4 regions of the Kineococcus gynurae genome follow, and region 4 is predicted to be linked to each of the others. Evidence: riboswitches for the same ligand, from Rfam matches in the RefSeq annotation. Region 4 holds a riboswitch; each other region holds the start of a gene.
The links. Region 4 has a riboswitch for S-adenosylmethionine ahead of ACFFKU_RS08940 (O-acetylhomoserine aminocarboxypropyltransferase/cysteine synthase family protein). Riboswitches for the same ligand answer to the same signal wherever they lie in the genome.
Positions count from the first base shown of each region.

Region 1: another riboswitch for S-adenosylmethionine. It lies ahead of ACFFKU_RS02170 (MetQ/NlpA family ABC transporter substrate-binding protein); the one in region 4 lies ahead of ACFFKU_RS08940 (O-acetylhomoserine aminocarboxypropyltransferase/cysteine synthase family protein).
Region 2: another riboswitch for S-adenosylmethionine. It lies ahead of ACFFKU_RS14850 (GNAT family N-acetyltransferase); the one in region 4 lies ahead of ACFFKU_RS08940 (O-acetylhomoserine aminocarboxypropyltransferase/cysteine synthase family protein).
Region 3: another riboswitch for S-adenosylmethionine. It lies ahead of ACFFKU_RS01745 (acyl-CoA dehydrogenase family protein); the one in region 4 lies ahead of ACFFKU_RS08940 (O-acetylhomoserine aminocarboxypropyltransferase/cysteine synthase family protein).

Region 1 covers NZ_JBHLUI010000003.1:164,762-172,127, forward strand. The annotation lists gene ACFFKU_RS02140 (diguanylate cyclase) at 1-64, shown strand, start outside; gene ACFFKU_RS02145 (N-acetylglucosamine-6-phosphate deacetylase) at 91-1,218, shown strand; gene ACFFKU_RS02150 (GGDEF domain-containing protein) at 1,289-2,392, shown strand; gene ACFFKU_RS02155 (SDR family oxidoreductase) at 2,413-3,291, opposite strand; gene ACFFKU_RS02160 (Lrp/AsnC family transcriptional regulator) at 3,350-3,811, opposite strand; gene ACFFKU_RS02165 (alpha-keto acid decarboxylase family protein) at 3,914-5,614, shown strand; SAM riboswitch class IV at 5,710-5,825, shown strand; gene ACFFKU_RS02170 (MetQ/NlpA family ABC transporter substrate-binding protein) at 5,880-6,833, shown strand; gene ACFFKU_RS02175 (methionine ABC transporter ATP-binding protein) at 6,835-7,366, shown strand, end outside.
Region 2 covers NZ_JBHLUI010000010.1:244,176-251,541, forward strand. The annotation lists gene ACFFKU_RS14835 (putative bifunctional diguanylate cyclase/phosphodiesterase) at 1-2,255, shown strand, start outside; gene ACFFKU_RS14840 (1,4-dihydroxy-2-naphthoyl-CoA synthase) at 2,294-3,232, opposite strand; gene ACFFKU_RS14845 (tautomerase family protein) at 3,323-3,712, shown strand; gene ACFFKU_RS14850 (GNAT family N-acetyltransferase) at 3,696-4,226, opposite strand; SAM riboswitch class IV at 4,242-4,355, opposite strand; gene ACFFKU_RS14855 (o-succinylbenzoate synthase) at 4,411-5,436, shown strand; gene ACFFKU_RS14860 (PaaI family thioesterase) at 5,396-5,755, opposite strand; gene menD (2-succinyl-5-enolpyruvyl-6-hydroxy-3-cyclohexene-1-carboxylic-acid synthase) at 5,945-7,366, shown strand, end outside.
Region 3 covers NZ_JBHLUI010000003.1:79,037-86,402, forward strand. The annotation lists gene ACFFKU_RS01730 (Gfo/Idh/MocA family protein) at 1-129, opposite strand, end outside; gene ACFFKU_RS01735 (LacI family DNA-binding transcriptional regulator) at 242-1,240, shown strand; gene ACFFKU_RS01740 (YchJ family protein) at 1,290-1,694, shown strand; SAM riboswitch class IV at 1,752-1,863, shown strand; gene ACFFKU_RS01745 (acyl-CoA dehydrogenase family protein) at 1,878-3,161, shown strand; gene ACFFKU_RS01750 (ArsR/SmtB family transcription factor) at 3,183-3,527, opposite strand; gene ACFFKU_RS01755 (HoxN/HupN/NixA family nickel/cobalt transporter) at 3,651-4,748, shown strand; gene ACFFKU_RS01760 (alpha/beta hydrolase) at 4,795-5,820, shown strand; gene ACFFKU_RS01765 (maleylpyruvate isomerase N-terminal domain-containing protein) at 5,817-6,518, shown strand; gene ACFFKU_RS01770 (hypothetical protein) at 6,719-6,856, shown strand; gene ACFFKU_RS01775 (hypothetical protein) at 6,859-7,366, opposite strand, start outside.
Region 4 covers NZ_JBHLUI010000008.1:545,180-552,545, forward strand. The annotation lists gene ACFFKU_RS08930 (FadR/GntR family transcriptional regulator) at 14-661, shown strand; gene ACFFKU_RS08935 (antibiotic biosynthesis monooxygenase family protein) at 675-998, opposite strand; SAM riboswitch class I at 1,082-1,166, shown strand; gene ACFFKU_RS08940 (O-acetylhomoserine aminocarboxypropyltransferase/cysteine synthase family protein) at 1,378-2,799, shown strand; gene ACFFKU_RS08945 (LLM class flavin-dependent oxidoreductase) at 2,796-4,121, shown strand; gene ACFFKU_RS08950 (alpha/beta hydrolase) at 4,137-6,632, opposite strand; gene ACFFKU_RS08955 (RbtT/DalT/CsbX family MFS transporter) at 6,830-7,366, shown strand, end outside.

The sequences.
Region 1 (7,366 bases), on a different contig from region 4:
GCACGGCGGTCGCAACCGGGTCGTGTCCTCGGCCCGGCAGGCCGACGTCCTGCTCGCCGACTGACGCGGGCCGCGTGCCAGGCTTCGGACATGGCTCCCGTCGTGCTCACCGGCCGCATCGTCACGGGGCGGCGTGTCCTGCCCGAGGGGTGGGTGGAACTCACCGACGGGGTCGTCACCGCGCTCGGTGAGGGGCGGCTCCCGACGGGTTCCGACGTCCGTCGCGCCGACCTCGTCGTGCCCGGTTTCGTCGACCTGCACTGCCACGGCGGCGCGGGGGAGCAGTTCGGGGCCGCGGGGTCGGTCGGGACGGATGCCGCCCGCACGGTGGCCGCGCTGCACCGGCGGCACGGCACGACCACGCTGGTCGCCAGCCTCGTCTCGCGGCCGGTGGCCGAGTTGCAGGCCGCGGTGGAGGCGCTGCGCCCGCTCGTCGCCGACGGCACCTTGGCCGGGGTCCACCTGGAGGGGCCGTGGCTCAGTGAGCGGTTCCGGGGGGCCCACGACCCGCAGCAGCTGCAGCCCCCGGCGCCGGCCGACGTCACCCGCCTGACCGCGACGGGGCTGGTGCGCATGGTCACCCTGGCCCCGGAGCTGGAGGGCGGGCTCGACGCCGTCCGGGCCCTCACCGAATCCGGGGTGGTCGTCGCGATCGGCCACACCGCCGCCGACGCGGGACTCGTCCGGGCGGCGGTCGACGCCGGGGCGCGGGTGGCGACGCACCTGTTCAACGGCATGCCGTCGCTGCACCACCGCGAACCCGGGCCCGTCCTCGCCCTGCTCGACGACGACCGGGTCACCGTCGAGCTCATCGCCGACGGCGTGCACCTCGACGCCCGGGTGGTCGCCTTCGCCGCCCGGCACGCCGGGGTGGGACGGACTGCGCTCGTCACCGATGCGATGGCCGCCGCGGGGGCCGCCGACGGCCGCTACCCGCTCGGCGGGTTGGAGGTCGACGTGGTCGACGGGGTCGCCCGGCTGGTCGAGGGGGGTGCCGTCGCCGGGAGCACCCTCACCCTGGACCGGGCCCTCCGCTTCGCCGTGCAGGAGGCGGGGCTGGGCCTGGACGACGCCCTCGCGGCGGTGACGACCACCCCGGCGGCCGTCCTGGGTCGTCCCGACGTCGGCCACCTCGAGGTGGGGGCCCGGGGTGGTGCCGTGCTGCTCGACGCGGACCTGCGCGTCCTCGCGGTCGAGGGTGGGCCCGGTCCGGGGTGACCGGGTTGCTCCGCCCGGATGATCACATCGGGCTATCCAGGGACGGGCCGGATCGACCGATCACGGTCGGGTGACACCAGCAGCGATCGACCGGGCGGGGGCGTGGCTACGGCTGCGCCTGGACGCTCCGGCGGCCTGCGTCTACCTGATCACCTGCTCCGGGATCATCGCGGTGGGTGCCATTCTCGGACTTCAACTCCTCGGGCTGCCGGTCGTGCGACCGGGAACGGAGGCGGCCCCTCTGCTCGGGGCGGCCCTGCTCGTCCTCGGCGCCGTGATCCACCACCGGCGACTGCGAGCGGGACAGCAGGCCGGGGTGGGATGGTCCTACCTGCTCCTCGTCGCCGGTCTGTGCTTCGCGCTCCCCGTCGCCCAGCCCGGGCTGCGCTCGCTCATCGCCCTCGCGTTCGTCATCGCCCCCGTCTACGCGGCCCTGTTCGACACCTGGAAGCAGGTGGTGGGGGTGGCGTGCTCCGCGGTGACCGGTTCCGCCGTCGTCGTCCTCACCGGGCCGGGGTTGCTCCTGGAACGCCTCCTGGTCGCCCTGTGCGCCGCCCTGGTGATGCTGCCGATCACCGCGTCGTTGCTGCTGCTGCGCTCCCGCTTGGACGAGGCGTGCGGCCGGGCCGACGCCCTGTCCAGGCGCGACCCGCTGACCGGGCTGCTGAACCGGCGCGGGCTCGACCACGAGCTTCCGCTCCTGCTCGACCGGGCCTCCGCACCGGGCCGGCACCTGGCCGTGGTCGTCGCCGACGTGGACCACTTCAAACGGATCAACGACGACCTCGGCCACGAGGCGGGGGACGACGTCCTGCGTCGGCTCGGCGGCCTGCTGGCCGGCTTCGTGGGGGAGGACGAGGTGGCGGCCCGCTGGGGCGGGGAGGAACTGGTCCTCGTGGCGGTCCTCCGCCCGGAGCGGTTGCGCGGTCTGGCCGAGGCCGTGCGCACCACGGTGCGCACCTCGATACCGGGGCGGCAGGTCACCGTGAGCGTCGGAGCCGCCAGCTCACCCGTGCCGTCGGGGGTGACCCGGGCCATCCCGAGCGCCGACCGGGCGGCCGACCTGTTCACGGACACGTTCCGCCGCGCCGACCGACTTCTGCTGGACGCGAAGGAGGCCGGGCGGGACGTGAGTTTCTCCGAACTCCACGTGCCGCCCGGCCTCCGGCGCTGACGCGCCGCACCTACCGGGTATCACTTCCCGCCGGTCACCTTGATCGTCTCGCCGACGATGTAGCTCGACTCCTGCGAGGCGAGGAACACGTAGGCCGGGGCCAGTTCGGCCGGCTGCCCCGCGCGACCGAGCGGCGTCTGCGCGCCGAAGTCCTCGACCTGCTCGGACGGCATGGTCGCCGGGATCAGCGGGGTCCAGATCGGACCCGGGGCCACCGCGTTGACCCGGATCCCCTTCGGGGCGAGCTGCTCGCCGAGGTTCGTGGTGAAGTTCACCAGGGCGGCCTTGGTGGCCGCGTAGTCCAGCAGCGGGCCCGAGGGGCTCTCCGCCTGGATCGACACCGTGTTGATGATCGAGGAACCCGGCTGCAGGTGCGGGACCGCGGCCTTGCTCAGCCAGAAGGTCGCGAAGACGTTGGTCGTGAACGTCCGGACGAGCTGGTCGGTGCTGAGGTCCTCGATGCCGTCCACGGCCATCTGGTAGGCCGCGTTGTTGACCAGGACGTCCAGCCCCCCGAGTTCGCGGACCGCCGTGTCGATCACCTCGACGCAGAAACTCTCCTCGCGCAGGTCGCCGGGGAGGCTGATCCCCTTGCGGCCGGCCTCGGTCACCAGACGGACGGTCTCGTCCCCGTCGGCCTGCTCCTCGGGCAGGTGGACGACCAGGACGTCGGCCCCCTCGCGGGCGAACGCCAGGGCCACGGCCCGTCCGATGCCCGAGTCCCCACCCGTGATCACGGCCCGACGGCCCTCGAGTTTCCCGGTCCCGCGGTAGGTCTGCTCCCCGTGGTCGGGAGTGAGATCCATGTCGGCGGTCGCGCCGGGATGGTCGATGGACTGCCCCGGCGTGCTCGAGGGGTGCTGCGTCGTGGGGTCGGTGGGCGTCGTCTGGTCGGCCATGCTCCTTCCTAACCCGCCACGCGGGTCACGACATCTCCAGAACCGTGGCCGACCATGGTCATCCCCGGAGCAGGTGCGCCGTCCGTCGCGGCAGGAGTTCGCGCAGGACCAAAGACGTGGCTGTTCGACGGATCCCGCGGCAGCGCATGATCTTCTGGGTGATCTCGTAGATGTGGTCGGCGTCGCGCGCCGCGATCTCGATGAGGAGATCGTTCTCCCCGGCCGTGCCCAGGCACTCCACGACCTCCTCGATCCCCGTCAGGTCGCGCAGCAGGTCGTCGAACTCGTCCTGGTCCACCCCGGCCGTGACCATCGCCCGCAACGGCAGACCCACCGCGGCCGTCCGCAGCCGAACCGAGTGCGGGGCCAACGGTCCCTCCGGTGCCGCGAGCCGTTCCAACCGGGTGTGCACCGTTCCCCGGGCCAGCCCCAGGTCGAGGGCGAGCTTCGCGACGGTGGCGCGCGGGTCGACGTCGAGGGCCAGCAGGATGCGCCGATCGGTCGCGTCGAGAGTGGTCACGTCGATCAGTTTACGGGCGACGGGACGGGTGTGATTGGTCAGATCGCCCACCGCACACCCCGACGGTTGTGCATCTCGCCGTCCGCGCCGCACGATCCCGGCATGACGGAGCAGACGATCTCGGTGGGCGGCTACCTCGCGACCCGGTTGCAGCAGCTGGGGATCGGGCACCTGTTCGGGTTGCCCGGGGACTTCAACCTGGGCTTGCTGGACGAACTGCTCGGGGCCGGTCGAGGCCCGGTCCCGCTGCGCTGGATCGGTTCCAGCAACGAGCTGAACGCCGGGTACGCGGCCGACGGGTACGCCCGGATCCGTCGCGGGCCTGCGGCGGTCGTGACCACCTACGGCGTGGGTGAACTCTCGCTGGTCAACGCGTTGGCGGGCAGCTTCGCCGAGGACGTTCCCGTGGTCTCGATCGTGGGGATGCCGTCCACCGCGGCGCAGTCGGCCGGACTGCTCCTGCACCACTCCCTGGCCGACGGCGACCACGGCCATTTCGTGCGCATCGCCGCCGAGGTGTGCGCCGAGGCCGTCGTGGTCCGGGCCGAGCACGCGGCGCGGACGATCGACCGGGTGCTGCGCCGGGCGGTCGACTCCTCCAAGCCCGTCTACCTGGGCGTCCCCGCCGACGTCGCCCGCGTGCCCGTCAACGCCGCCGCGCTCGCTCGCCCCCTGCGGTTGCTGCGCAGCGACGTGGAGGCGGCGGCCGAGTTCCGGGCCGCCCTCACCGAGCACCTGTCCGGCAGCACCGGGCTCACCGTCCTGGCCGGTCCCCGGTTGCACCGTCGGCACCTGGAGGACCGGGTCCGGGCGGTGGCCGCGCACGGCGGGGTCCGGGTCGCGACGCAGTCGGCGTCGAAGGCCATGCTCGACGAGTCGCACCCGGCGACCCTCGGGGTCTACGCGGGGGAGTTCACCGTCGCTCCCGCGACCCGGGCGGCGGTGGACGGGGCCGCGGCCGGCGGGACGGAACGGCTGGTCCTGGCCGGCGTCGTGCTCACCGACTTCCTCACCGGGCGGTTCACCCACGGTTTCGACCCCGACGCCGTGGTCGACCTGCAGCTCGACCACGCGCGGGTCGCCGGGGCGGAGTTCCACGGGGTCCACCTGGAGGAGTCGCTGGGGATCCTGGAGGAGATCGTCGCCGCCCGGACCGGTGCCGTCACGGCGCGCGCCGAGGTCCGGGCCTCCTCCGCCCGGCCCATCACGGGGGACGCCCCGCTGGCCCACGCCGAGTTCTGGCCGATCCTGCAGGACTGGCTGGCCCCGGGGACCCTGCTCGTGGCCGAGGCCGGCACCTCCTTCTACGGTGCCCTGGAACTCACCCTCCCCGACGGGTGCGACCTCCTGGGTCAGCCGGTGTGGTCCTCGATCGGGTACACGCTGCCCGCGGCCCTCGGCGCGGTGCTCGCCGCGCCGGACCGCGAGACCGTGCTGCTCATCGGCGACGGTTCGGCGCAGCTCACCGTGAACGAGCTCGGCCGCCTGCTGGAGCAGGGGTCCCGGACGACCGGCCCGGCCCCGACGATCTTCCTGCTGAACAACGAGGGTTACACCGTCGAACGGGCCATCGCCAGCCCCGAGGCCGTGTACCAGGACGTGCTGGCATGGAACTGGACGCAGCTGCCCGCGGCGCTCGGGGCGCCGGCCACCGCGGTGTTCCGGGCGGCGACGTCGGCCGACCTGACCAAGGTCCTCGCCGAACGTCGGGCCGACCCGCAGCGGCCGGCCCTCATCGAAGTCGTGCTTCCCCGCGACGATGCTCCCGAGCTGCTCAAGGTGCTGGCCCGCAGCATCCGCTGAGCCGGGGGGTTCCCCCACGCACGTCCCGTGTGAGTTTCCTCGCCCCCTCGTCGCTGAAGTTGACGGGGGCAGCAGCGGCTCCTAGCGTTCCCTCAGGTCATGAGTGACAGCGCGAAGCCCTGGCTGGCTGTCCGGCAACCCTCCTCCGTGGCGGGGTGCCCCAGGTGAAGACTCGGCCGCTCCCCGCCCGGGGCCGCGGCAAGTACGGGTTCTGAGTCGCCGACGAGCGTTCCGTCGGCACGAGCGTGAAAGAGGTCGACCAACCATGTCCAGCACCGGGTCCTCCCCCGCCCTCCCGCCCAAGCCGAAGCGCAGCCCGGTCCCGATCGTCGCGGGAATCGTGGTCGCCGTCCTCGTCGTCGTGGGCGCGGTGATCTTCTTCAACCGCGGCGGCGACGACGTCACCACGACGGCGGCCGGCGGGGCCGAGGCGCAGACGGTCAAGATCGGCGTCGCCGACAAGGCGCAGGACTACTGGAAGCCCTACGTCGAACTGGCCAAGTCGCAGCTGAACGTGGACGTCGAGCTGGTCAACTTCGGCGACTACAGCCTGCCGAACCCGGCGCTGTCGCAGGGTGAGCTGGACATCAACCAGTTCCAGCACATCCAGTACCTGGCGAACTACAACGTCACCGCCGACGACGACCTGCAGCCGATCGCCTCCACCGCGGTCTACCCGCTGCCGTTGTACTCGACCACGGTCGACGACGCCTCGGCGATCCCGCAGGGTTCCGTCGTCGCCATCCCGAACGACGCGATCAACGAGGCGCGCGGCCTGCTCGTGCTGCAGTCGGCCGGGCTGATCACGCTGGCCGACGGCGGCAACGCCTACTCCACCGTCTCCGACGTCACCAGCGCCAAGGTCAAGGTCACCCCGATCGACGCCTCGCAGACCGCCAACGCGCTGCTCTCCGGTTCGGCCGTGGCCGCGATCGTGAACCAGAACTACGCGACCGACGCGAAGCTCCCGCTGGACGACGCGATCGCCCAGGACGACCCGTCCGACCCGACCGCGGCGCCGTACGTCAACCTGTTCGCGGTCCGCGCCGAGGACAAGGGCAACGAGACGTACCGCAAGCTCGGTGAACTCTGGCACGACCCGTCGGTCCAGGAGCTGTTCAAGAAGGCCAACCCGACCGCGGTCGTGGTGGACGAGTCCGCGGCCAAGCTGCAGGCCGACCTGGCCACGGTCGAGCAGGACGCGCGGGACGCGGCCTGACGTGACCGCGCTCGTCACGCTCGACAAGGTCGGCAAGCGCTACGACCGGCCCGGGGCCGGGCCGGTCGTGGCGGTCGACGACGTCAGCCTCGAGGTCGCCGAGGGCGAGGTGCTGGCGGTCATCGGGTACTCCGGGGCCGGCAAGTCCACCCTGGTACGCCTCGTCAACGCCCTGGAGATGCCGACCTCGGGATCCGTCCGGGTGGCGGGTCAGGACCTGACCCGGTTGTCCGAGAAGGAGCTGCGGGCCGCGCGGTCGCGGATCGGGATGATCTTCCAGCAGTTCAACCTGTTCCGGTCCCGGACGGTCGCCAAGAACGTCGGCTACCCGCTCAAGGTGGCCGGTGTCGCCCGGGCCGAGCGGGACCGGCGGGTGGCGGAGCTGCTCGACTTCGTCGGGCTGCTGGACCGCGCGCACGCCTACCCCGAGCAGTTGTCGGGCGGGCAGAAGCAGCGCGTCGGCATCGCCCGGGCCCTGGCCACGAACCCGCCGCTGCTGCTCGCCGACGAGGCGACCAGCGCGCTGGACCCGG
Region 2 (7,366 bases), on a different contig from region 4:
TCCACGACTGGAGCTCCAGCACCCTGGGCTCCCTGGTCATGGCGCTGCTGATCGGGTTGCCGCTGATGCAGCTGCTGACCCGGTTCCCGTTCCCGCTGAGCACCCGGCACGCCGGGGTCGAGCTCACCTTCGACGTCGGCGTCCTGGTCCTGCTGCTCTGCCTGCTGCCGACCTCGGTCGCGCTCGTGGCGTGGACGGTCTGCTGCCTGTTCACCAACCTGCTGCAGCACCGCAGCTGGGTGAGTCGCATCTTCAACGCGGCCATCAGCATCCTCTGGGCCCCGGTCGCCTGGGGCGTCCTCGTGCTGTTCGGCGTGGGCGACGCGCAGCGCGCGGTGACGGTGGACGTCGACCCGGTGCAGCCGCTGGCCGTGGCCTGCGCGGTGCTGGCCGCCTTCGCGGTCGACTTCGTCGTGTCGGCCATCTCGGTCGCGGTCCAGGAGCGCACCTCGCTGCGCGGTGAGCTGGCGCACCCGGGGGCCCTGCTGGGCGCCGGGGCGACGCTGGCCGTGGGGGGTCTCGGCTACCTCGGCGGCCTGGTCGAGCAGAAGACCGCGCCGTGGGCCGCCGTGCTGCTGGTCGTCCCCCTGCTCGTCGCCATGCTCGCGACCCGGACCATGCGCAAGACCCGCGACGTGGCCCGCCGCACGGAGGCCCTGTTCGAGGCCGCCACCGCGCTGCACACCCAGGGCCGGCGGGCCGACCTGGCCCGCGCGCTGCAGAAGCACGCCCGGATGGTGGCGGGCACGCCCGCGGCGATGGTCCGCTCGGTGCGGCCCGGCCCGGACGAGATCGGTGTCCCCGTGGTCGCCGGCGACGGGGTCGTCCTCTACGTGACCGCTCCCCGGCGCAGCGACCCGCAGGCCCGCAGCGCCGACGAACGGGCCCTGGAGGCGCTCGCCTCGGTGGGGGAGGCCGCGTTCTTCCGGGTCGGGGCGAGCGAGGAGATGCACGGGCTCGCCCGTCGGGACGTCGTGACCGGGCTGCCGAACCGGCTGCAGTTCTCCGAGAAGCTCGCCCAGGAGCTGGACCGCGCCCGCACCGCCGAGCGCCTCGACCGGCTCACCGTCCTCTACCTGGACCTCGACGGGTTCAAGGCGGTCAACGACCGCTTCGGCCACGAGGCCGGTGACGAGCTGCTGCGCGACGTGGGCAACCGGCTGCGCGACACCCTGCGCGGCGGGTCCACCATCGCCCGCCTCGGCGGCGACGAGTTCGCCGTGCTGCTGCCCGACTGCGCCGACGTCGAGAGCCTGGCCCGCCGCGTCCTGCACGCCCTGCGCCAGGAGACCCGGATCCGTGGTCACGTCGTGCGGGTGCACGGCAGCATCGGTCTGGCCCGGGCCCGCTCCGGCGACGACGTGGGGACCCTGCTGCGCAACGCCGACACCGCGATGTACCGCGCCAAGGCGACGGGGAAGAACTGCTGGGTCGAGTTCCGCCCGGAGCTGCTGGAGGAGGAGATCGCCCGCCTGCAGGTGATCGAGGACCTGCAGCAGGCCCCCGCCGAGGCGTTCGTCGTCCACTACCAGCCGATCGTGGCCCTGGCCACGGGCGAGGTCGTCGGGCTGGAGGCGCTGGTCCGCTGGCGCCGCGACCGCGACGGTCTGTCCCCGCTGGTCGGCCCCGACGAGTTCATCAGCCTGGCCGAGCGTTCCGGCACGGTCGTCGCCATCGGCGACTCGGTCCTGCGCCAGGTCGCCGCCGACGCGGCCTCCCTGCAGGTCCAGGCGGGTCGCTCGCTGGAACTGATGGTCAACGTGTCCCCGGTGCAGCTGCGCCGAGCGGAGTTCACCGAACGGGTCGCCGCGGCCGTCCGGCGGATCACCGCGGCCGGGTGCCGGCTGCACCTGGAGATGACCGAGTCGGTGATGATCGACGAGGACTCCAACGGTGCCCTGCACGACCTCGCCGACACGGGTGCCTCGCTGACCATCGACGACTTCGGGACGGGGTTCTCCTCCCTCGGCTACCTGCGCCACCGCCCGTTCTCCAGTTTCAAGATCGACCGGAGTTTCGTGCAGGACATCGCCACCGAGTCGACCTCCCGCGCCCTGGTCGAGGGCATGGTCAAGATGGGGCAGGCCCTCGACCTGTCCGTCGTGGCCGAGGGCGTCGAGGCCGCCGACCAGGCCGACATCCTGCGCGACATGGGGTGCCCGCTGGTCCAGGGCCACCTGTACTGCCGGCCGTTGCCGCTGGCCGAGGTGCAGGAGTTCCTCGCCTCCCGGCGCATCCGGTCGCTGTCCGCCTGAACGGTCGGCCCGAACGGTCTGCCTGAACGGGCCGGGGCTCAGAAGTACCAGGGGAACGGCGACCAGTCCGGTTCCCGCTTCTGCAGGAACGAGTCCCGGCCCTCCACGGCCTCGTCGGTCATGTAGGCCAGCCGGGTCGCCTCCCCGGCGAACACCTGCTGCCCGACCATCCCGTCGTCCACCGCGTTGAACGCGAACTTCAGCATCCGTTGCGCGGTGGGCGACTTGCGGTTGATCTCCGCGGCCCACGCCAGCGCGACCGACTCCAGATCGGCGTGGGGGACGACCGCGTTCACCATGCCCATGCGGTGCGCCTCCTCGGCGCTGTAGGGGCGGCCGAGGAAGAAGATCTCGCGGGCGAACTTCTGCCCGACCTGCCGGGCCAGGTAGGCCGAGCCGTACCCGGCGTCGAAACTCCCCACGTCGGCGTCGGTCTGCTTGAACCGGGCGTGCTCGGCGCTGGCCAGGGTGAGGTCGGCGACGACGTGCAGGCTGTGCCCCCCGCCGGCGGCCCACCCGGGCACGACGGCGACCACGACCTTGGGCATGAACCGGATCAGGCGCTGCACCTCGAGGATGTGCAGCCGTCCGCCCTCGGCCTTGACCCGGGCGGCGTCGACCGTGTCGGCGGTCTCGCCCTCGGCGTACTGGTAGCCCGAGCGGCCGCGGATGCGCTGGTCCCCGCCGGAGCAGAACGCCCACCCCCCGTCGCGCGGGCTGGGGCCGTTCCCGGTCAGCAGGACACAGCCGACGTCCGGGGTGCGGCGGGCGTGGTCCAGGGTCCGGGCCAGTTCGTCGACCGTGCGAGGGCGGAACGCGTTGCGCACCTCCGGGCGGTCGAAGGCGATCCGCACCGTCCCTCGTTCCGGGCCCGGCCGCCGGCAGCGGTGGTAGGTGATGTCCTCCAGGTCGCCGAAACCGGCGACCTCCTCCCAGGCCTCGGGGTCGAACAGGTCGCTGACGGCACGCTCGCTCACCCGGGCACGGTATCCGCCGCATCCTCCGGAGGGCTGGCGCCCACGACCCCGGCCATGTCAGTATGTAAGGACAAACAAGGAGGTTCATCCATGCCGCTGCTCCGTTTCGACCTCGTCGTCGGCCGTACGCCCGACCAGCTCCGCACCCTGCTCGACGCCGCCCACACCGCGATGGTCGAGGCCTTCGCCGTCCCGGACTCCGACCGCTACCAGGTCGTCCACCAGCACGCCCCGGGCGAGCTCGTCCTGCACGACACCGGCCTCGGGATCGAGCGCACCGACGACGTCGTGCTGCTGCAGGTCACCAGCCGCCCCCGCGGTCGGGCGGCCAAGGAGCGCTTCTACGCCCTGCTCGTCGAGAACCTCGCCCGCGACTGCGGCATCAAGACCTCCGACGTCGTGGTCTCGGTCGTCGAGAGCGGTGACGACGACTGGTCCTTCGGGCACGGCCGGGCGCAGTTCCTCACCGGGGAACTCTGACCCCCGCGCCCAGGTCCCGCCCGTAGACGTGGACCCGGCCGTCGGCCAGCACGTGCACCTCGCGCTCGGCCAGCCGGGCGAACCCCAGCCGCTCGTAGAGCCGGTGCGCGGCGACCATCCGCGCCTGGGAGGCCAGCACCAGCCGGTCCAGGCCGCGCTGCCGCCCGACGGCGAGGGCGTGCTCGACCAGCGACGTCGCCACCCCGCGCCCGCGGGCGGCGGGGTCGGTGGCCAGCAGCCGCAGGTCCATCTCGCCGGGCCGGGACACGGCCGAGCAGTTGCGGCCCGGGCGCGGCAGGGTGACCGTCCCGAGCAGGGTCCCCTCGAGGGCGTCCACCGCCACCACCAGCTCGTGCTCGGCGGCGCGGCCGGCGGCGTCGGCCACCGAGGCCGCGTACGGCCCGGCGAGGGCGTAGTCGTGGGCGTAGGCGCGCAGCGCCAGGTGCCCGACCGCGTCGAACTCGTCGGGTCGGGCCGGACGCACGAGGGTCCGGACGTCGCTGAGGAGGCTCACCACGTGCTCCCGTCGGTACCGCGCTTGCCGGGTACGCCCTCCGCACCGGCCAGGTCTTGTCCCAGGAGCACCCCGTCGCGTGAGGGGTTGCCGGCCGCCGGCTGGGACACCGCAGCGGACCTCTTGACCTGTCGGCAGCCTAACGGACGCGCACGATGGGCCGAACCGGCGTCAGGATGCCCGGGTGAGCCCCACCACCCCCGACCTCGCCGAGCTCCTCGACGCCGCGGTCGTCGTGACCCTTCCCCTGCACCGCCGATTCCGGGGCATCACCACCCGGGAGGCGCTGCTGCTGCGGGGCCCGGCCGGCTGGGGCGAGTTCGCCCCCTTCCTCGAGTACGACGCGCAGGAGAGCTCCCGCTGGCTCGCCGCGGCGATCGAGGCCGCCTGGACGGGGTTCCCCGCCCCCCGGCGCGCGTCCGTCGAGGTCAACGCGACCGTGCCCGCCGTGCCCGGCGCCGACGTCCCCGCCGTCCTCGCCGGGTTCGGCGACTGCCGGACGGTCAAGGTCAAGGTCGCCGAACGGGGTCAGACCCTCGCCGACGACGTCGACCGGGTCCGGGCCGTGCGTCGCTGCGCCTGGGCCGACGCGCGGATCCGGGTCGACGCCAACGGCGGCTGGACCGTCGACGAGGCCGAACGCGCCCTCGACGCGTTGGGCGAGAGCGGGTTGGAGTACGCCGAGCAACCCTGCGCGAGCCTGGAGGAGCTGGCCGAGCTGCGCCGCCGGATGCACCGCAGCGGCGCGGTCGTCCCGCTGGCCGCCGACGAGAGCATCCGCAAGGCCGAGGACCCGCTGCGGGTCGTCGGGCTGGAGGCCGCCGACCTCGTCGTCCTCAAGGTAGCCCCGTTGGCCGGGGTCCGGCCGGCGCTCGCCGTCGCCGCGGCCTGCGGGCTGCCGGTGGTCGTCTCCTCGGCCCTGGACACCTCGGTCGGCATCGCCGCCGGCCTGGCCCTGGCCGCGGCCCTGCCCGAGCTGCCCCACGCCTGCGGCCTCGGAACCGTCGCGCTGCTGGCCGGCGACGTCCGCCACGACCCGCTCGTCCCGGTCGACGGTCGCCTCCCGGTGGGTCCGGCCGTGGCCGACGCCGACCTCGTCGAACGCCACCGCGCCCCGCAGGAGCGGCAGGGGTGGTGGCGCGAGCGGCTGCGGGCCGCCCACGCCGTGCTCAGCCCGGACGACCCGGACGGGGTCGCAGCAGGTTCGTGATCCGGGCCGTGCAGAGCCGTCGACCGTCCTCGTCGGTGACGACGACCTCGTGGCTGGCGATCGTGCGGCCCAGGGTGATGGCCGTGGCCGTGCCGGTCACGACGCCCGACGTCGCCGAGCGGTGGTGGGTCGCGTTGATGTCCAGGCCCACGGCCAGGGAGTGCGGCCACCCGTGCAGGGTCGCCCCGATCGAGCCCAGGGTCTCGGCCAGCACGCAGCTCGCGCCCCCGTGCAGCAGGCCGGCGATCTGCTGGTTGCCCTCGACCGGCATGGTCGCGACCAGCCGCTCGGGCGTGGCCTCCAGGATCTCGATCCCCATGCGCTGCAGCAGGGTCGGGCCCAGCCCGGCGGGGGCGGCCGCGGCGAAGACCTCGTTCAGGTGCCCCAGGTCCGCCCCGGGCTCGACGGTGTCGGTCATGGCGGGAGCCTGGCACACGGCCCCCGCGGGACGGGTCCGGGTGGGTGCCCCGTGGCGCGCGGATCTTCGGAAGCGAGAGACCATCGGAGGGTGAATCCCTCGACCGCGCTGGCGGCGGTCCTCGTCGACGCCCTCGTCCGACTGGGTCTGCGCCACCTCGTCCTCGCCCCCGGCTCGCGCAGCGCCCCGCTCGCCTACGCCGCGGCGGCCGCCGCCGAGGCCGGACGGCTGCAGCTGCACGTGCGGGTCGACGAGCGCAGCGCCGGGTTCCTCGCCCTGGGCCTGGCCCGCGGGGCCGGCTCGCCCGCCCGCGCCGAGCTCGCCGCCGTCGTCACCACCAGCGGGACCGCCGCCGCCAACCTGCACCCCGCGGTGCTGGAGGCCCACCACGCCGGGGTGCCGCTCATCGTCCTGACCGCCGACCGTCCGCACGAGCTGCGCGGGTCCGGGGCCAGCCAGACGGCCGACGCCCAGGCCCGTCTGTTCCTGCCCTCGGTGCGGTTCTCGGCCGACGTGCCCGCCCCCGTGGACCCCGACCGGCAGGCCCCGAGCTGGCGCTCCAGCGTCTCCCGGGCCGTGGCGGCGGCCCGCGGTCGGACGGGTCGGGCCCCCGGCCCGGTCCACCTCGACGTCGCCTTCGCCGACCCGCTGACGCCGGGCTCGACCCTGCGCTCGCTGGAGCCGGACCCGGAGATCGAGGAGCTCTCGGCGCACCCGCGCCTGGCCGGGCGCGACCCGGCCGGGCTCACCCGGGTCGCCCCCGCGGCCCCGGCGACCCCCGTCGTCCTGCCCCGGGGTCCGCGGACCCTCGTGCTGGCCGGCGACTGCCCCGACCCGGCCGTGGGGGCCGCGGCGCGGGCGCTGGCCGAGCAGGCCGGGTGGCCGCTGCTGGCCGAACCCTCCTCGGGGGCCCGCGGCGGGGAGAACACCGTCGGCGCCTACCGCGTGCTGCTGGAGTCCGACGACAGCGAGGGCCCGCTCGGCAAGGCCGTCGACCGGGTGGTCCTCTTCGGACACCCGACCCTGTCGCGGCCGGTGTCACGGCTGCTGGCCCGCGACGACGTCGAGGTCGTCGTCGTCAGCGGCGGGGGAGCCTGGTCCGACGCCGGGTTCCGGGCCTCCGCCGTCCTGCCCGCCGCCACGGTCGACGCGCCCGCCCTGCCCGCCGAGCGCCGCTGGGCCCGCCGCTGGAAGCAGGCGGCCGAGCGCACCGAGGCGGCGCTCGCGGGGCTGCTCGACGGCCCCGGCGCACTGTCCGGGGCGGCCGTGGCCCGCGCCGTGGTCCAGGCCTGCGCGGCCGACGGGGCCGCGCTGATGGTCGCCGCCAGCAACGCGGTCCGCGACGTCGACCTCGCCGGCTCCCCGTCGGCCGACGTCGCCGTCGTCGCCAACCGCGGCCTGGCCGGCATCGACGGGACCCTGGCCAGCGGGTTCGGCGTGGCCCTGGCCCGCCGCGGCCCCGTCCGGATCCTGGTCGGCGACCTCGCCTTCCTGCACGACGCCAACGCCCTG
Region 3 (7,366 bases), on a different contig from region 4:
CTCGCGGGCGCGGTCGACGGCGACGTCGGCGAGCGTCAACCGGGCTACCCCGGGGGTGGTCGCGATGTTCTCGGCGTGCATGACGCCGATGCGTCCGACACCGGCGAGGCCGAGGTGCAGATCAGTCATGGGGTGAGCCTTTCAGAGTCCGTCGTTGGACCGGTCCAATTGATCCCACGATGCGGCGCGGCGGGCCCGGCTGTCAACATCGGGCCGTCGGAGGAGCCCGGGGGGAGCATCGATGAGCACGCGACCGACCATCCGCAGCGTCGCCGCGCGCGCCGGGGTCTCGAAGTCCCTGGTCTCGCTGGTCCTGCAGGACTCGCCCAAGGTCGGCCCGGAACGCCGGGCCGCCGTGATGGCCGCCATCGAGGAGCTGGGGTACCGCCCGGATCCGACCGCGCGCAGCCTCGCGGAGCGACGGACCCGCACGATCGGGGTCGTCCTCGACGACCTGCGCAACCCGTGGTTCGTGGACCTGCTGGACGGTCTGCGACCCGTGCTGCTGGAGGCCGGGCTGCGGCCGGTGCTGGGGGACACCCGCACCGAACCCGACGTCGCGGCCGTCTTCGCCCAGCTGCGCGTCGACGGGCTCGTCGTCGTCGGCACCCGGGAGGACCCCCACGCGGTCGAGGAGGTCGCCCGGGGTGTGCCCACGGTGCTGGCCGGCAGCCGGGACTCCTACGACGCCCCGGTCGACACCGTCGCCGGGGACGACCGCGCCGGGGTGCGGTTGCTGGTCGTGCACCTCGTGGGGCTCGGGCACCGACGCATCGGGCACGTCGCGGGGACCGGGTCGGTGGGGCGGCTGCGTCGGGCGGCCGTCGAGGAGTCCGTCCGGGCCGCGGGCGGGGAGGTGCTGGTCGCGACGGGGGACATGACCGAGGACGCCGGGTTCCGCTGCGGTCTGGAGCTGCTGGGCGGCCGTGACCGACCGAGCGCGGTCGTCGGCGCCAACGACGTGTCGGCCGTGGGGCTGCTCGCCGCGGCCGACGAGCTGGGGTTGCGGGTGCCCGAGGACGTGTCCGTCACCGGCTACGACGACATCGCCCTGGCCCGCTCGCGGCGCACGGCGCTGACGACGGTGGACAACGGGGCCGCCCGGGTGGGCGGCCTGGCCGGGGAGGAGCTGCTGGCCCGGATCGCCGACCCGCACCGGGCCCCGGTCACGACCCTCGTCCCGCCCCGGCTCGTCGTCCGGACGACCACCGGACCGGCGCCCGACTTGTCCCCAGGTTGATCCCCAGACCGTCGTCAACAGGTGTGGACAAACGTGGGGATATCACGCTATGTGTCAGAGAGGTGGACCTAGAGTGATCTCGGTTGACGACCGGTGCCCGTGCGGGACGGGGGAGACGTACGGGGGGTGCTGCGGTCGTCGGCACGCCGGTGAGCCCGCCCCGACGGCCGAGGCGCTCATGCGCTCGCGCTACTCCGCCTTCGCGGTGGGGGACGCCGCCTACCTGCTCCGGACCTGGGACGCCGCGACCCGCCCCACCGACCTCGACCTCGACCCCGACGTGGAGTGGCGCCGCCTCGTCGTGCTGGGCACCGAGGGCGGCGGGCCCCTCGACGACGCCGGCACGGTCGAGTTCGAGGCCCACCACCGCCACGAGGGTCGTCGCGGCCACCAGCACGAGCGCAGCCGGTTCCGTCGCGTCGGCGGACGGTGGGTGTACGTGGGCCCGGTCTGAACGACGTCCGGCGGTCGGGTGGACACCGGTCGCGCGCGTGTGGTTCTCTGCCCGGCAGGTCAAGAAAGCCGACACGAAGCCCCGGCTCGTCGGCTGGCAACCCTCCTCGTCGTGGGGTGCCCCGGGTGATGACCGGGCCCGCGCAGCACCGCGCGGGTAAGGACGCTCTCGAGGAGACCGGCGATGTCCGCTGTCAGCACGCCCCTGCCCGTCACCGAACGGCTCCGCCTCGCGCGGGGCCGGATCGCGCCGCTGCTGGAGGGGATCGCCGCGGGCGTCGTGCAGCGCGAGCAGGACCACGTCCTGCCCTACGAGCCGGTGCGCGCCCTGGTCGAGGCCGGGTTCGGGCGCCTGCGGGTCCCCGTCGAGCACGGGGGCGACGGCCTCGACCTCCCGGCGCTCGCCGAGATCCTCGTCGACGTCGCCGCGGCCGACTCCAACCTCCCGCAGATCTTCCGCGGGCACATCGCCTGGGTCGAGCAGCTGCTCACCCTGGGCGAGACCGACCGGGCCTACCGGGACGCCTGGTACGCCCGGATCGTGGCCGGCGAGTTCGTCGGCAACGCTTGGAGCGAGACCGGGTCCGGGGTCACGGGCAAGCAGCAGACCGTCGTGACCGAGGGTCCCGGGGGCCTGCGCGTCGACGGGCGGAAGTTCTACACGACCGGGTCGATCTTCGCGGACTGGACCGACGCCACCGCCCGTCGGGTGGGCCCGGGGCAGAGCCCGGACGACGACGACCTCGAGGTGGTCACCGCGATCGTGCGGACCCGGCAGCCGGGCGTGCAGATCAGCGACGACTGGGACGGCTTCGGCCAGCAGCTCACCGGGACCGGGACCATCGTCTTCACCGGTGCCGAGGTCGACGCCGCCGACGTGCGGCCCTTCGCCGAGCGGTTCCGTTTCCAGACGGCGCTCTACCAGCTGGTCCTGCTCGCGGTGCACGCCGGCATCGCCGAGGCGGTCGAGCGCGACGCCGGGCACGAGGTCCGGACCCGCACGCGCAGCTACACCCACGGGCTCGCCCCGCTCGTGCGCCACGACGCGCAGGTGCTGGCCGTCGTCGGCGAGATCTCGGCGGTGGCCTGGACGGCGCGCCAGCTCGTGCGGGGGGCGGCCGAGGCCCTCCAGGCCGCCGCGGACACCGCCCACGACCGTGACTCCGCCGCCGACCAGGCTGCGAACGCCGTCGCCGAGATCCGTACCGCGCAGGCCCAGACCGTGCTGTCGGAGTCGGTGCCGCGCGCGGCGACGCTGCTCTTCAACACGCTGGGCGCCTCGGGCGTCGGTCGGGGCAAGGACCTGGACCGGCACTGGCGCAACGCCCGCACGGTCGCCTCCCACAACCCGGTCATCTACAAGACCCGGATCGTGGGGGACTTCTCGGTCAACGGGACGACGCCGCCCTACGTCTGGGACATCGGCACCCACGCCTCGGTCGCGGCGGCCGCCGGCAGCGAGGGCTGACAACGGCGACCCGCCGCCGGCTCAGTGGGCCGGGTGCAGGTCGCTGTGCGGGGCCCCGAGGTGGTGCAGCAGGTCGTGGGCGGCCTCGTCGGAGAGGTACCAGCGGCTGAATCGGCCCTCCCGGACCCGGCGGACCAGCCCCGCCGCGCGCAGCGTCTGCAGGGCCTGGGTCGCGGTGTTCGGGCTGAGCCCGGCGGCGGCGGCCAGGTCGCTGACCGGGGCGCCCGGGGCGGCGTGGATCGCGATGAGCAGGCCCAGGCGGGTCGGGTCGGAGAACGCGCTCAACCGGTCCAGGACTTCGGGCAGCCGCGGGCCGGACGCGTCGAGGGCGTCGCGGGCCACCGTACGGCGCGCGTCGTCGACCACGGGCGGCTCCCTCCTGCGCTGCGGTGTCGTCCCGTGCTCATGGTGGCACCCCCACCGGTCCGCTACCGTCGCCCCGACGCGTGTCCGCCCGGACACCTGTCGACGTCGTCCGTCGGGAGCACCGTGAGCGCCACCACCCACGTCGGGCCCCGCCCCTCCCTGCTGACGACCGAGGGGCGAGCCGCCCTGCCGTTCCGGCGTCGGGTGGGGGTGGCCTTCGCGGTCGTCGCTGCGCTGCACGTGATCGGTCTGGCCCTGCTGACCATGGGGGTGCTCGCGGGCACGGCCGGGGCGGTCACCGTCGGGGTCGCCGGCCTGGCCTACCTGCGCGGGCTGGTCCACTCCTTCGACTTCGACCACGTCGCGATGATCGACAACTCCACCCGCAAGTTCGTGGCCGAGGGCCGCAACCCGGCCGGCGTCGGGCTGGCGTTCTCGGCCGGCCACTCCACCGTCGTCGTGCTCACCGGCGTCCTGGTCATCGCCGGGGCCGGCTTCATCCGCACCGCGCTGGAGGAGGACTCGGGGGCGGCCCGGGTGCTCGGCATCATCGGGGTCTCGGTCTCGGGGCTCTACTTGCTGCTCGTCGCCGTCGCCAACCTCGCGACCTTCGTGCAGGCCCTGCGCCTGCGCCGGGCGCTGCGACGCGACCCCGACCTGGTGATCCCGGCCGACGCGCTCACCCCCCGCGGCCCCGCGGCCCGGGCCATGACGTTGCCGTTGCGCCGTGTCCGGCACCCCCGCCACGTCTACGTGCTCGGGTTCCTGTTCTCCCTGGGCTTCGACACCAGCTCGCAGATCGGGGTCCTCGTGCTGACCGCGGGAGCGGCCCTGGCCGGGGCGTCGTTGATCTCGCTGCTCTGCCTGCCGATCCTCTTCGCCGCGGCGATGACGCTGGGGGACACGGTGAACGGGCTGATGATGCTGCGGATGTACACGGCCGCCCAGCACGACCCGGCCCGCAAGATCACCTACAACCTGCTGATCACCGGGGTGGGCATCCTGGCCGGTGCCGCCGTCGCCGTGCTCGCCGCGGCCGGTCTGCTGAGCGAGCAGTTCGGCATCGTCTCCGGTCTGGTCGGCGCCGTCGCGTCGGTTGAGACCGAGTACGCGGGCTACGCGCTGGCCGTCCTGTTCGCGGTGATCGGGGTGGTGTCCTGGGCGGTGTGGCGCCGCGCAGCCTCCGGCCCCTCGCGCGTCGTCGGGGACACCCGGCCATGATGCTCGGGGACGGGGCCCCGTCCGCCCCGGACCCGAGGGAACCCCGATGCGCCGACGTCCGCCGTCCTCTCGCCGCCGCGGTGGCCTGCTCCCGCTGCTGGCCCTGACCGCCGGTGCCGCCTGGCTCGCCCCGCACGTCGCCCGCCGCCGGCGGGCGGTGCAGGCCGTCGCCCCCGAGCTGCGCTCACCCGGGTTGTTCGTCCCCACCGACCTCACCCCACGACGGGTGCGCCTCGCCAACGCGCTGCCCGTGCGGCCCGCCGAGCTCGGGCCGGACGTCCGGCTGCGCGAGGAGCGGACCGCCGACGGGGTGCCGCTGCGCGTCGTCGAGCGCACCGACCGCACGGGGACGACCGGCGCCCTGGTCTGGATCCACGGGGGCGGGTACGTGCTCGGCAGCGCCGTGGCCGACGACGAGACCGCCGCCCGTCTGGCCCGCGACCTCGGGGTCCTCGTCGTCAACGTCGAGTACCGCCTCGCCGGGGTCGCGCCCGCCCCGGCCGGGGTGGAGGACTGCTTCTCGGCACTGCGCTGGGTGCACGAGCGGGCGGCGACGCTGGGCGTCGACCCGGCCCGGGTCGCCGTCGGCGGGGCCAGCGCCGGGGGCGGGCTCGCCGCGTGCCTGGCCCAGCTGGCCCACGACCGCGGGGTCGACGTCGCCCTGCAGGCCCTCGTCTACCCGATGCTCGACGACCGGACCGTGCTGCGGACCGACCACGGCGGGACGGGGACCTTCGTCTGGACCCCGGCGTCCAACCGGCTGGGGTGGACGACCTACCTGGGGCACGCGCCCGGGTCCGCCGAACCGGTGCCCTACGCGGTGGCCGCCCGCCGCGGCGACCTCGCCGGTCTGGCCCCGGCCTGGATCGGGGTGGGCGACCTCGACCTGTTCCACGCCGAGGACGTGGCCTACGCCGAGCGCCTGCGGGCGGCCGGGGTGGCCTGCGAGCTGGTCGAGATCCCCGGGGCCTACCACGGCTCCGACGGCTTCTTCCCCGCCGCGCCGCAGACGGTCCAGCTGCGGGAGTCGCTGAACGAGGCGCTCCGTCGGGTCCTGGTCCCGGGCCGGTGACGGGGGCTCCGGCGGTCGGTCGTCTCGGGATCGACCACGCCGAGGCGCTCGCCGCACTGGTCGCGTCGATCGACGACCTGCTGGGTACGGCCGCGGCCTTCGGTGCCACCGACTGGTCGGCCGCGACACGGTGCCGCGGGTGGACCGTCGCCGACGTCCACGCCCACCTCGACCTCGGCCTGCAGGAACTCCTGCACGGGTTGCTGCGCCCGACCGACCGGCCCCCGACCCACGACGCGGCCGGGTACTGGCGGGCCTTCGCCGCGGCGGGCGGCGGCGGTGACGGCAACGGCGCCGCCCACGCGCGCTTCGTGCGACGACTGGCGGACGCCTACGTCGACCCCGCCGGGTTGCTGGCGCACCTGACCGCGACGGCGACGGCCGCCCGGGACGGGGCCCGCCGGTTGCCGTCCGGGGCGGTGGAGATGCAGGGGATGGTCCTCGCGACGGGGGACCTGTTCACGACCTGGGCGGTGGAGCTGGCCGTGCACCGCCTCGACCTGACCCGGGAGCTCGACCTTCCCGCCGCCCCGGCCGCCGCGCTGGGGCTTGCCCGGCGGACCGTCGAGGTGCTGTCCGGGCTCGACCCGTCCCTCCTCGCGCCCCTGGACGACGCGACCGTGGTGCTGGTCGGAGCCGGGCGGATCGACCCGACCACGGTCGACGCCCCCGCCGCACTGGCCGCCGTCCTCGGTTGACCGATCACGCGGTCCGGCGTCCCGGGGGGCATGGTGCGACGGATCGCGTGGACGAGCGGCGGAACCACGACGGACTTCGTGCAGATGCCGTGGCGCTACCCGGTGTGTCCGCTTCCGGTCAAGCTCGCGGCGCCTACTGTCGATGTACGGGACAGACGACAACGACTGGCACCCGACGACACCGATTGCGGAGCAGAACGATGAGCGAGTCCCACGAGCACGAGAGCGACACCCTGACCATCCCGCGCATCCGGGCCGACCGTCCCGTCGCCGCCGTCGCGGACCAGGACGCCTGCGAGCCGGACTGCTTCTTCTGCCTCTGCCCCGAGACCGACTGAGGTCAGCTCGTCCGGGGCGGAGTCAGGCCGCCCCGGACGCTGAGTCCGACCCCGAGGGCGACCGCCAGCACCAGACCGCCGGCGGTCGCCAGGACCGCGGTCGAGGGTCGCAGCAGCGGCTGCCCGAGCAGCGCCTGGACGGTCAGGAGGGCGACGAGACCGGCGTAGCCCGCCGTCGCGACGCCGACCAACCGCAGCCGGACCCCGCCGTCGCGCAGCGTGCCGATGCGGCCGGCCAGGACCTCGAGCAGCAGCGCCCCCAGGGGGAGCAGCTGCAGGGCGTGCAGCCCGACGAAGTGACCGATCCGCAGGTCGCCGCCCTGCGTGCTCCACCCGAGGAACGGCAGGCCCGCTCCGCCGTCGGCGACCCCGACGGCGTGCGCCCCGGCCACGCCTTGGAAGTCGGCGAGCTGCTGGGCGGTGGGGCTGGTCATCAGGAAGGCCAGGGCCATGCCGACCAGGCCGAGGACGACCCCCGCCCGGATCGAGAGAGCGCGCGCCCGGTCCGGC
Region 4 (7,366 bases):
CAGCACCGTGCGGATGAGTGCGGCCGAGGCCCTCTTCGCCGATCTGCGGGCCGCGATCCTCACCGGGGAGCTCCCCGTGGGGACCCGGTTGCCCTCGGAGGCGGCGCTGGCCGAGCGGCACGGGGTCAGCCGGTCGGTGGTGCGGGAGGCGCTGCGTTCGTGCCACGCGTTGGGGCTGACCCAGGCCCGGACCGGTGCGGGGTCGTTCGTCGTCAAGGACAGCCTGGGCCCGGACCCGGTGTTCGCGAACTACGCCGCCCACGAACTGCTGGAGGTCCGGCCCCTGGTCGAGGTCCCGGCGGCCGGATGGGCGGCGGCGCGGAGAACTCCGGAGCAGGCGCAGGAACTGCAGGACCTGTTGCAGCGCATGCGGGTCGAGGCCGACCCGGGGGAGTGGGCCCGGATGGACGCGCGGTTCCACGCCCTGATCGCGACCTGCGCCCGCAACCGGGTGCTGGAGTCGATGCTGGCCGAGATCCGGTCCGCGCTCACCGCGCAGTCGCAGACCCTCAACCTCATCCCCGACCGTCGCAGCCGTTCCGACGACGAGCACGCCCGGGTCGTCGAGGCGGTCGTCGCCGGCCGGGTCGAGGCGGCCACGGAGGCGATGCGCGCCCACCTCGGTCAGGTGAGGCAGGCCCTCTCCCGGCTCACCGGCTGAGGGTCCCCGGGGCTCAGCTCGCGGCGGACGGGTCCACCGGGACGGCGCCGAGCACGACCTCGAACTCCAGCAGGCTGGAGCCGGTGGCGACGGGGCGGGCCCGCTCCCCGGCGTGCGCCTCGCGGGCGCCGCCGTTCGCCCACGCCTGGAACGCCTCCTCGGTCTCCCACTTCGTGTAGACGAAGTAGCGCGTCTCGCCCTGGACCGGGCGGAGCAGCTCGAACCCCAGGAAGCCCGGCGTCCCCTCGACCGCACCCATGCGGTGGGCGAAGCGACGCTCCAGCTCGGGCCCCCCGTCGGCGGGAACCTCGATCGCATTGATCTTCACGACGGCCATGCCCGAAGCCTCGCACGCACGGTCGGACGCCTCGACCCCGGGCGGCGGTTGACAGCGGCGCCCGTCCTGGAGTCCACTGATCTCTCCCATCCAGAGCGGCCGAGAGACTTGGCTCGACGACGCCGCAGCAACCGCCCCGAACGGTGCTCCCGCCAAGGACGATGGAAGAGGTGTGCTGTGCCGCAGTTGAAGAGTCGCCACGTCGGAGTCCCGTCCCGGGTCGCGCACCGCTCGGTGCCGCTCGTGCGCCGTCGGCACGTGGACCTGCTGCGGATCGCCGCGGGGAGCTGTCGGGGCTGACGCCCCCGCACCCGTCCCCCGTCGTTCCCCGTCGTTCCGCCGGCGGCCCGTCGCCGCGCACCCGAGACCGAGGTCACCCGTGTCCGTCACCCTGCCCAGCCCCACCCTGCCCAGCCCCATCCTGCCCAGCCCCGCCCTGCCCGCGTTCGTCGAGTCCGTCTCGGCTGCGGGCGACCTCCCCCCGGTCGGCCCACCCGGGTTCAGCACCGCCCAGGTCCACGCCGGGGTGCTCCCCGACCCGGGCCACGGCGCCCGGGTGGCCCCCGTCCACCTCGGGGCGGGGTTCGTCTTCGCCGACTTCGACGAGGCCGCCGCCCGCTTCGCCGGGGAGACCGGCGAGGACGAGGGGTACGTCTACACCCGGATGGGCAACCCGACGACGGCCGCCCTGGAGCGCCGGGTCGCCGCGCTGGAGGGTGGCGCGGAGGCGGTCGCGGTCGGCAGCGGGCAGGCGGCGATCAGCACCGCGCTGCTGGGTCTGCTGCGCAGCGGTGACCACCTCGTCGCCGCCGACAGCCTCTACGAGGGGTCGCGCGGGTTGTTCCGGGAGAACTTCGCCCGGTTCGGCATCGAGGTCGACCTCGTCCGTGACGCGCGCGACCCGCGGGCCTGGCGCGACGCCGTCCGCCCCACCACCCGGGCGTTCTTCGCCGAGTCGATCCCCAACCCCCGCAACGACGTCCTGGACGTGCGGCTCGTCGCCGACGCGGCGCACGCCGCGGGGGTGCCACTGGTGGTCGACAACACCCTGGCCACCCCCTACCTGCTGCGCCCGCTGGAGCACGGGGCCGACGTCGTCGTGCACTCCGCCAGCAAGTTCCTCTCCGGCCACGGCGGCGCGCTCGGCGGGGTGGTCGTCACGGCCGCCGGTGCGCTGCCCGGGACCGTGGCGAACCTCGAGGAACAGACCGCGGTGCTCGGCGGCGCCTCCTACGCGCAGCGGTACGGCGAGCGGGCCTACCCGGGCTATCTGCGGGCGCTGGCCGCGCGCCTGGGGCCGACCCTGGCGCCCTTCAACTCGTTCCTCCTGCAGCAGGGCATCGAGACCCTCTCGCTGCGGATGGCCCGGCAGTCCGCGTCGGCCCTGGAGATCGCCTCCTGGTTGGAGGCGCGGGCGGAGGTGGACCGGGTCGACTACGCGGGCCTCGCGTCCAGTCCCTCGCACGCGCTCGCGCGGCGCTACCTCCCCCGGGGTGCGGGGGCGGTGCTGGCCGTGTCCCTGCGCGGGGGGCGGCCCGCGGCGCGCGCGTTCCTCGACGCGTTGCAGCTGTTCAGCCGGATGACCCACCTGGGCGACGTGCGTTCCCTGGCCCTGCACCCGGCCTCGACCACCCACGCCCACCGCGACCCGGTCGAGCTCGCGGCCGACGGCATCGGCCCGGGCGTGCTGCGGTTGTCGATCGGGGTGGAGGACGTGCCCGACCTGCTCGCCGATCTGCGCCTCGGCCTGGCCGCGGCCCGTGCGGCCACCCCCGTCTCTGCGACGGGGGTGGCCCGATGAGCCGGTTGCAGCACTTCGGCTGGTTCTTCTCCCGGGGTTTCGGCCCCCAGGGATGGGGCCGGCCCTACCAGCGCTGGGACCTCGACTGGACCGCGCCGCAGCTCTACCAGCAGTCGGCCCAGCTCCTGGAGCAGGCCGGTTTCGACCTCGTCATCGCCGAGGACGCGGTGTCGCTGGGGAACCCGGAAACCCTGGACCTCCGGGTCCGCGGGGGCTACGGCGGTCCCAAGCTCGACCCGTTGCTGCTGGCCCCGTACCTGTTCGCGGCGACCCAGCACCTCGGCGTCGTACCCACGATCAACGCCGGGATCACTCCGCCCTACCTGGCCGCCCGCCAGGCGGCCACGCTGCACCACCTCTCCCGCGGTCGCCTCGGCGCGGGACGGTTCGGGATCAACCTGGTGACCGACGTCGGCAGCGCCCGCCACGTCGGGGCCGACCCCCTCCCGCACGACCGGGCCTACGACCGGGCCGCGGAATGGGTCGAGGTCGTGCGCCGGCTCTGGCGGAGCTGGGGGGACGCGCTGGTCGCCGACCCGGGGACCGGTCACTACGCCGACGGCACCCTCATCGACGCGTTCACGCACCGCGGGGAGTTCTTCGACGTCACCGGTCCGCTCAACGCGCCCCCGTTCCCGGGGGGCGACGAACCGGTGCTGGTCTCCCCGGGCGGGTCCCCGCGGGGCCTGGGGTTCGCGGGTGCGTTCTCCGACGTCCAGCTCGCGCTGGCGCCGCTGAGCGCCGCGGCGGTGCGGGACTACCGCGCCCGGGTGGTCTCGGCCGCGGAGTCGCACGGGCGCAAGGCGTCCGACCTGCGGGTCCTGTTCGTGCTCAAACCCGAGATCACCCCGAGCGTCGAGGAGGCCGAACGCGTGGTCGCCGCCTCGGCCGACCCGGACGAGGCGGTCCTGCGGGAGGTGGCGTCGGCCTGGTCCAGCGACCTGGAGAGCGACCTGACCCGGTTGTCGCTGGACCGGCCCGTGCCCGAGGGGTTCTTCGGCGAGCACGTCTCGGCCGGGACGATCCGGGGCCTGCTCGGGGACACCCCGGACGCGCCGCTGCGGGAACTCCTGACCCGCAAGGCCCGCAAGGGACGCGTCGCCGACCGGACCGGTTCCGTGGGCACCGCCGAGGAGTTCGCCGACTTCGCCGAGGAGCTGGGCAGCGACGCCGACAACGACGGGTTCGCCCTCTCGGGCGACCTGCACCCCGTCGGCGTGCACCGGGTCCTGGGGGACCTGGTTCCGGTGTTGCGCCGACGGGGGTTGTTGCGCGACGGTTTCGGGTCCGGCGGGGTCCGCGAGAACCTGTTCGACTTCTGAGCCCGCCGGCCCCGCTCAGTCCTGGCCGAAGTCGTCGTCCAGCAGCTGCAGGTTGCCCCAGCCGTCGCCGACGATCGCGTTGGTCGGGGCCGACAGGGTCACGTGCAGGGTGGTGGTCGGGTCGGTCTCGGTGTTCCCGTCGACGGTGAGCGCGACGGAGGCGGTGCGCGCCCCGGCGGGGATCGTGACCTGCTTCCAGACGCTCGGGAACCGCGCGTCGTCGTTGTCCACGCCGGTGTCGACGTTCACCGTCACGGGGACCGTCGAGGGGTGGGAGAGCACCAGCGGCATGGACACCGTGGACGTCGCGTTCCCCTCCTCGACGGCCACGTCCCCGATGCTGACCGCGGGCAGGGTGCTCGGGGCACCGTGACCGGGGGCGGGGGAGTCCAGCGCCACGTCACCGAGGAACACGTCGCCCCGCGTGCTGGACGGGGTGAACGTCACGGTCCGCACCTTCCCGAGGTCGACCCCGGTGAACGCGGAGAGCGGCACCCGCACGGTCTGCATGACGATCTTGGCCGTACCGCCGAACTCCGCGGCCAGGGTCGGCAGCGGCGTCAGGGCGTCGGAGTACCGCGAGACCGCGACCGTCGAGCGACGTCCGGCGGCGTCGGTGAGCGTGACGTCGAGACCGTCGCCCGCCTTCGCGCTGCCGGTGGCGGCCCGGAAGGTCAGGGCCTGGTAGGTGCCGCGGATCGACCCCTTGGCCACGTCCACGGCGACCGACTGCTTCTTCACCGTGCGCGGGTTCCAGGTCAGGTGCAGGACGGGGTTCGTCGGGACGTTGGCCGCGAAGTAGGCCGGGGTCCAGTGCGGCAGGTCGCCGGCGGAGCGGTCGCTGCCCGCGCAGGGGACCGGCCGGCCCGCGACCGCCTCCCCCTGGCCGGCGCAGTACACGGCGCCCCCGGCGATCCGGACCGCGGGGGAGGGACCCGTCAGCGGCGCGAGGTCCACGCGGGCCGAACGCGGCTGCTGGGCCTGCACGTCGACCACGGCCCGCCCGGCCGAGGCGGCCCGGCCCCCGGTGCCGTCGAACAGCGGCAGGAACTGCTTCTCCCCGCCCAGGGTCAGACGGAAGAACCCGGAGACGTAGGCGGCGCCGACCGCCCGCTGCTCGGCGGCGCTGAGCCGGCTCTTCGCCGCGCTGCCGCAGACCGGGTCGGTGTCGTCGTACCAGTCGTCGCTCGAGGGAGCGGCCGACGTTCCGGGCGTCCACTCGGAGTTGAAGAAGTTGTGGTTGGCGCCCATCACCAGCAGCGACGAGCGCAGGACGTCGTCGCGCGCGGCGTAGCGGGTGTCGTCGTAGTAGTGCTGGCCCTGCTGGTCGGAGACGTCGCCGTCGCAGTAGGGCAGGACGACGGCCATCGCCGCCCCGGGCAGCGTCGTGCGGGCGAAGTCGGTGGGGGCCAACGGCAGCACGGCCTTGATCCCGTAGGGCGCCGGACGCTCGTCGTTCAGCAGGGCGGCCTCGACGACCCCTTCGCCCCCGCGCGAGTGACCCATCAGCCCGACGTCGTCGAGGTCGAGCCGGCCCTTCAGCGTGGCGGCGGCCTTGGCCGCGGCCGCCTGCGCGGCCTTGGACCCGCCCTTCACGCCCACCCGACCCGAGTTCAGCTGGGCGAGCAGGTCCAGGTGGGCCAGCACGAGTTCCCCGCGCGCCTGGGCCCCGCCGTCGGGGGCCGACCAGTCGAGCGCGTTGATGCCGTCGGCGGAGATCGAGACGACCGCGTAGCCCTGCGAAGCGAGGGCCTCGGCGGCCTGGCCGTACCCGAGGTGGGAGGGGACCGGTTTGCTGCCCCTGGCGCAGGGCCAGCTGTCGAAGGACTCGGTGTCGCCGTAGCAGGCCTGGTGGCGTCCGTGCAGGAACACGACGACCGGACGGGGGCCCGAGGCCTTCTGCGGCAGGTAGACCGCCGCACGCAGTTCCACGGCCTGCCCGTTCAGCCCGGGCAGGCGGACGGCGGTGTCACCCAGGTCGTAGTCGGCCCGGAGCACCGCGGAGGTGCCGCGCGCGGCCGGGTCCTGGGCCAGCAGGGGACCGAGGTTCGGTGCGGTGCGGGCCAGCAACGAGGCGCCCGGCGCGGCGTGCCGCAGCAGGCCGGTGCCCTCGTCGGCGACGAGGCCGTTCCAGGCGAGCTGCACGTCCGCGGCGCGCAGCACCCGGGGATCGCTGGTCCGCAGGGTCAGGGTGTGCCGGTCGGCCGCCTCGCGGGCCACCCCGAGGACCGTGCCGTCCACGGCGAGCTCCGGCTGGGCGGCGCGGACCGGCAGCGGGGAGTCCAGGGTGAGGCTGACCGTCCAGGAGTCCGCCCCCGCGGCGCGGACGCTCCACGCCCCGTCCGTCCCGCTCCCGGTGGGCAGCGGGGTGGTGGCCGCCTGCGCGGGTGCCCCCAGTCCCAGACCGAGGGTGGTGGCGCACGCCACCAGGAGAAGACGTCGAGACCTTCTACGACCCGTCACGAGCTGTTCGCTGCCCTTCGTTCCCGTCCGCGCGGTGCGCAAGATCATCCGCATTGTGGAGTTCGGCCGGTTCCGGCCGCAGGTGAACGGCCTGAACGAAAGTCGTGACTTCGGGACGCGTTTTCCACCCCTTCGGCGGGTACCCCCTTGCCCGCCGCTCGCTCCTCGGGTGGCTCGCAGCGGACGCACGGGTACGGTCGGGGGGTCCGGCGCCACCGGGGTCGTCGGCGACGGAGGGACCCCTCGTGGCGACCGGGACCAGCACCCAGGAGACGCGTCTCGACCGGATCGGCGTCCCGCACCCCCTGCGGTGGGGTTTCCTCGGCGTCCTGGTGTTCATGACCGGGCACGGGGTCGAGTCCAACTTCGTCTCCCCGCACGTCGAGGCGGTGGTCGGCAGCCAGAACACCGCCGGCACGATCCTCACCGCCTACGGCGTGGCGGTGATCGTCGGTTCGTACCTCTCGGGCGCCCTGTCCGACCTCTGGGGGCCGCGCCGGGTCATGCTGCTCGGCTTCGCGGTGTGGGTGGTCTTCCAGGCCGCGTTCCTCGCGAGCCTCGCCGCCGGCAGCACCGCTCTCATCGCCGCGAGCTACTTCTTCCGGGGCTTCGGCTACCCGCTCTTCGCCTTCGCCTTCCTCGTCTGGATCAACGCGATCGTCCCCAGTTCGCGCAACGGGAAGGCGGTCGGCTGGTTCTACGTGATGTTCACGGGTGGGCTGCCGACCCTGGGGTCGCTCTACGCGGTGTTCGCCATCCCCGCCTTCGGCGGGGGGTTCGAC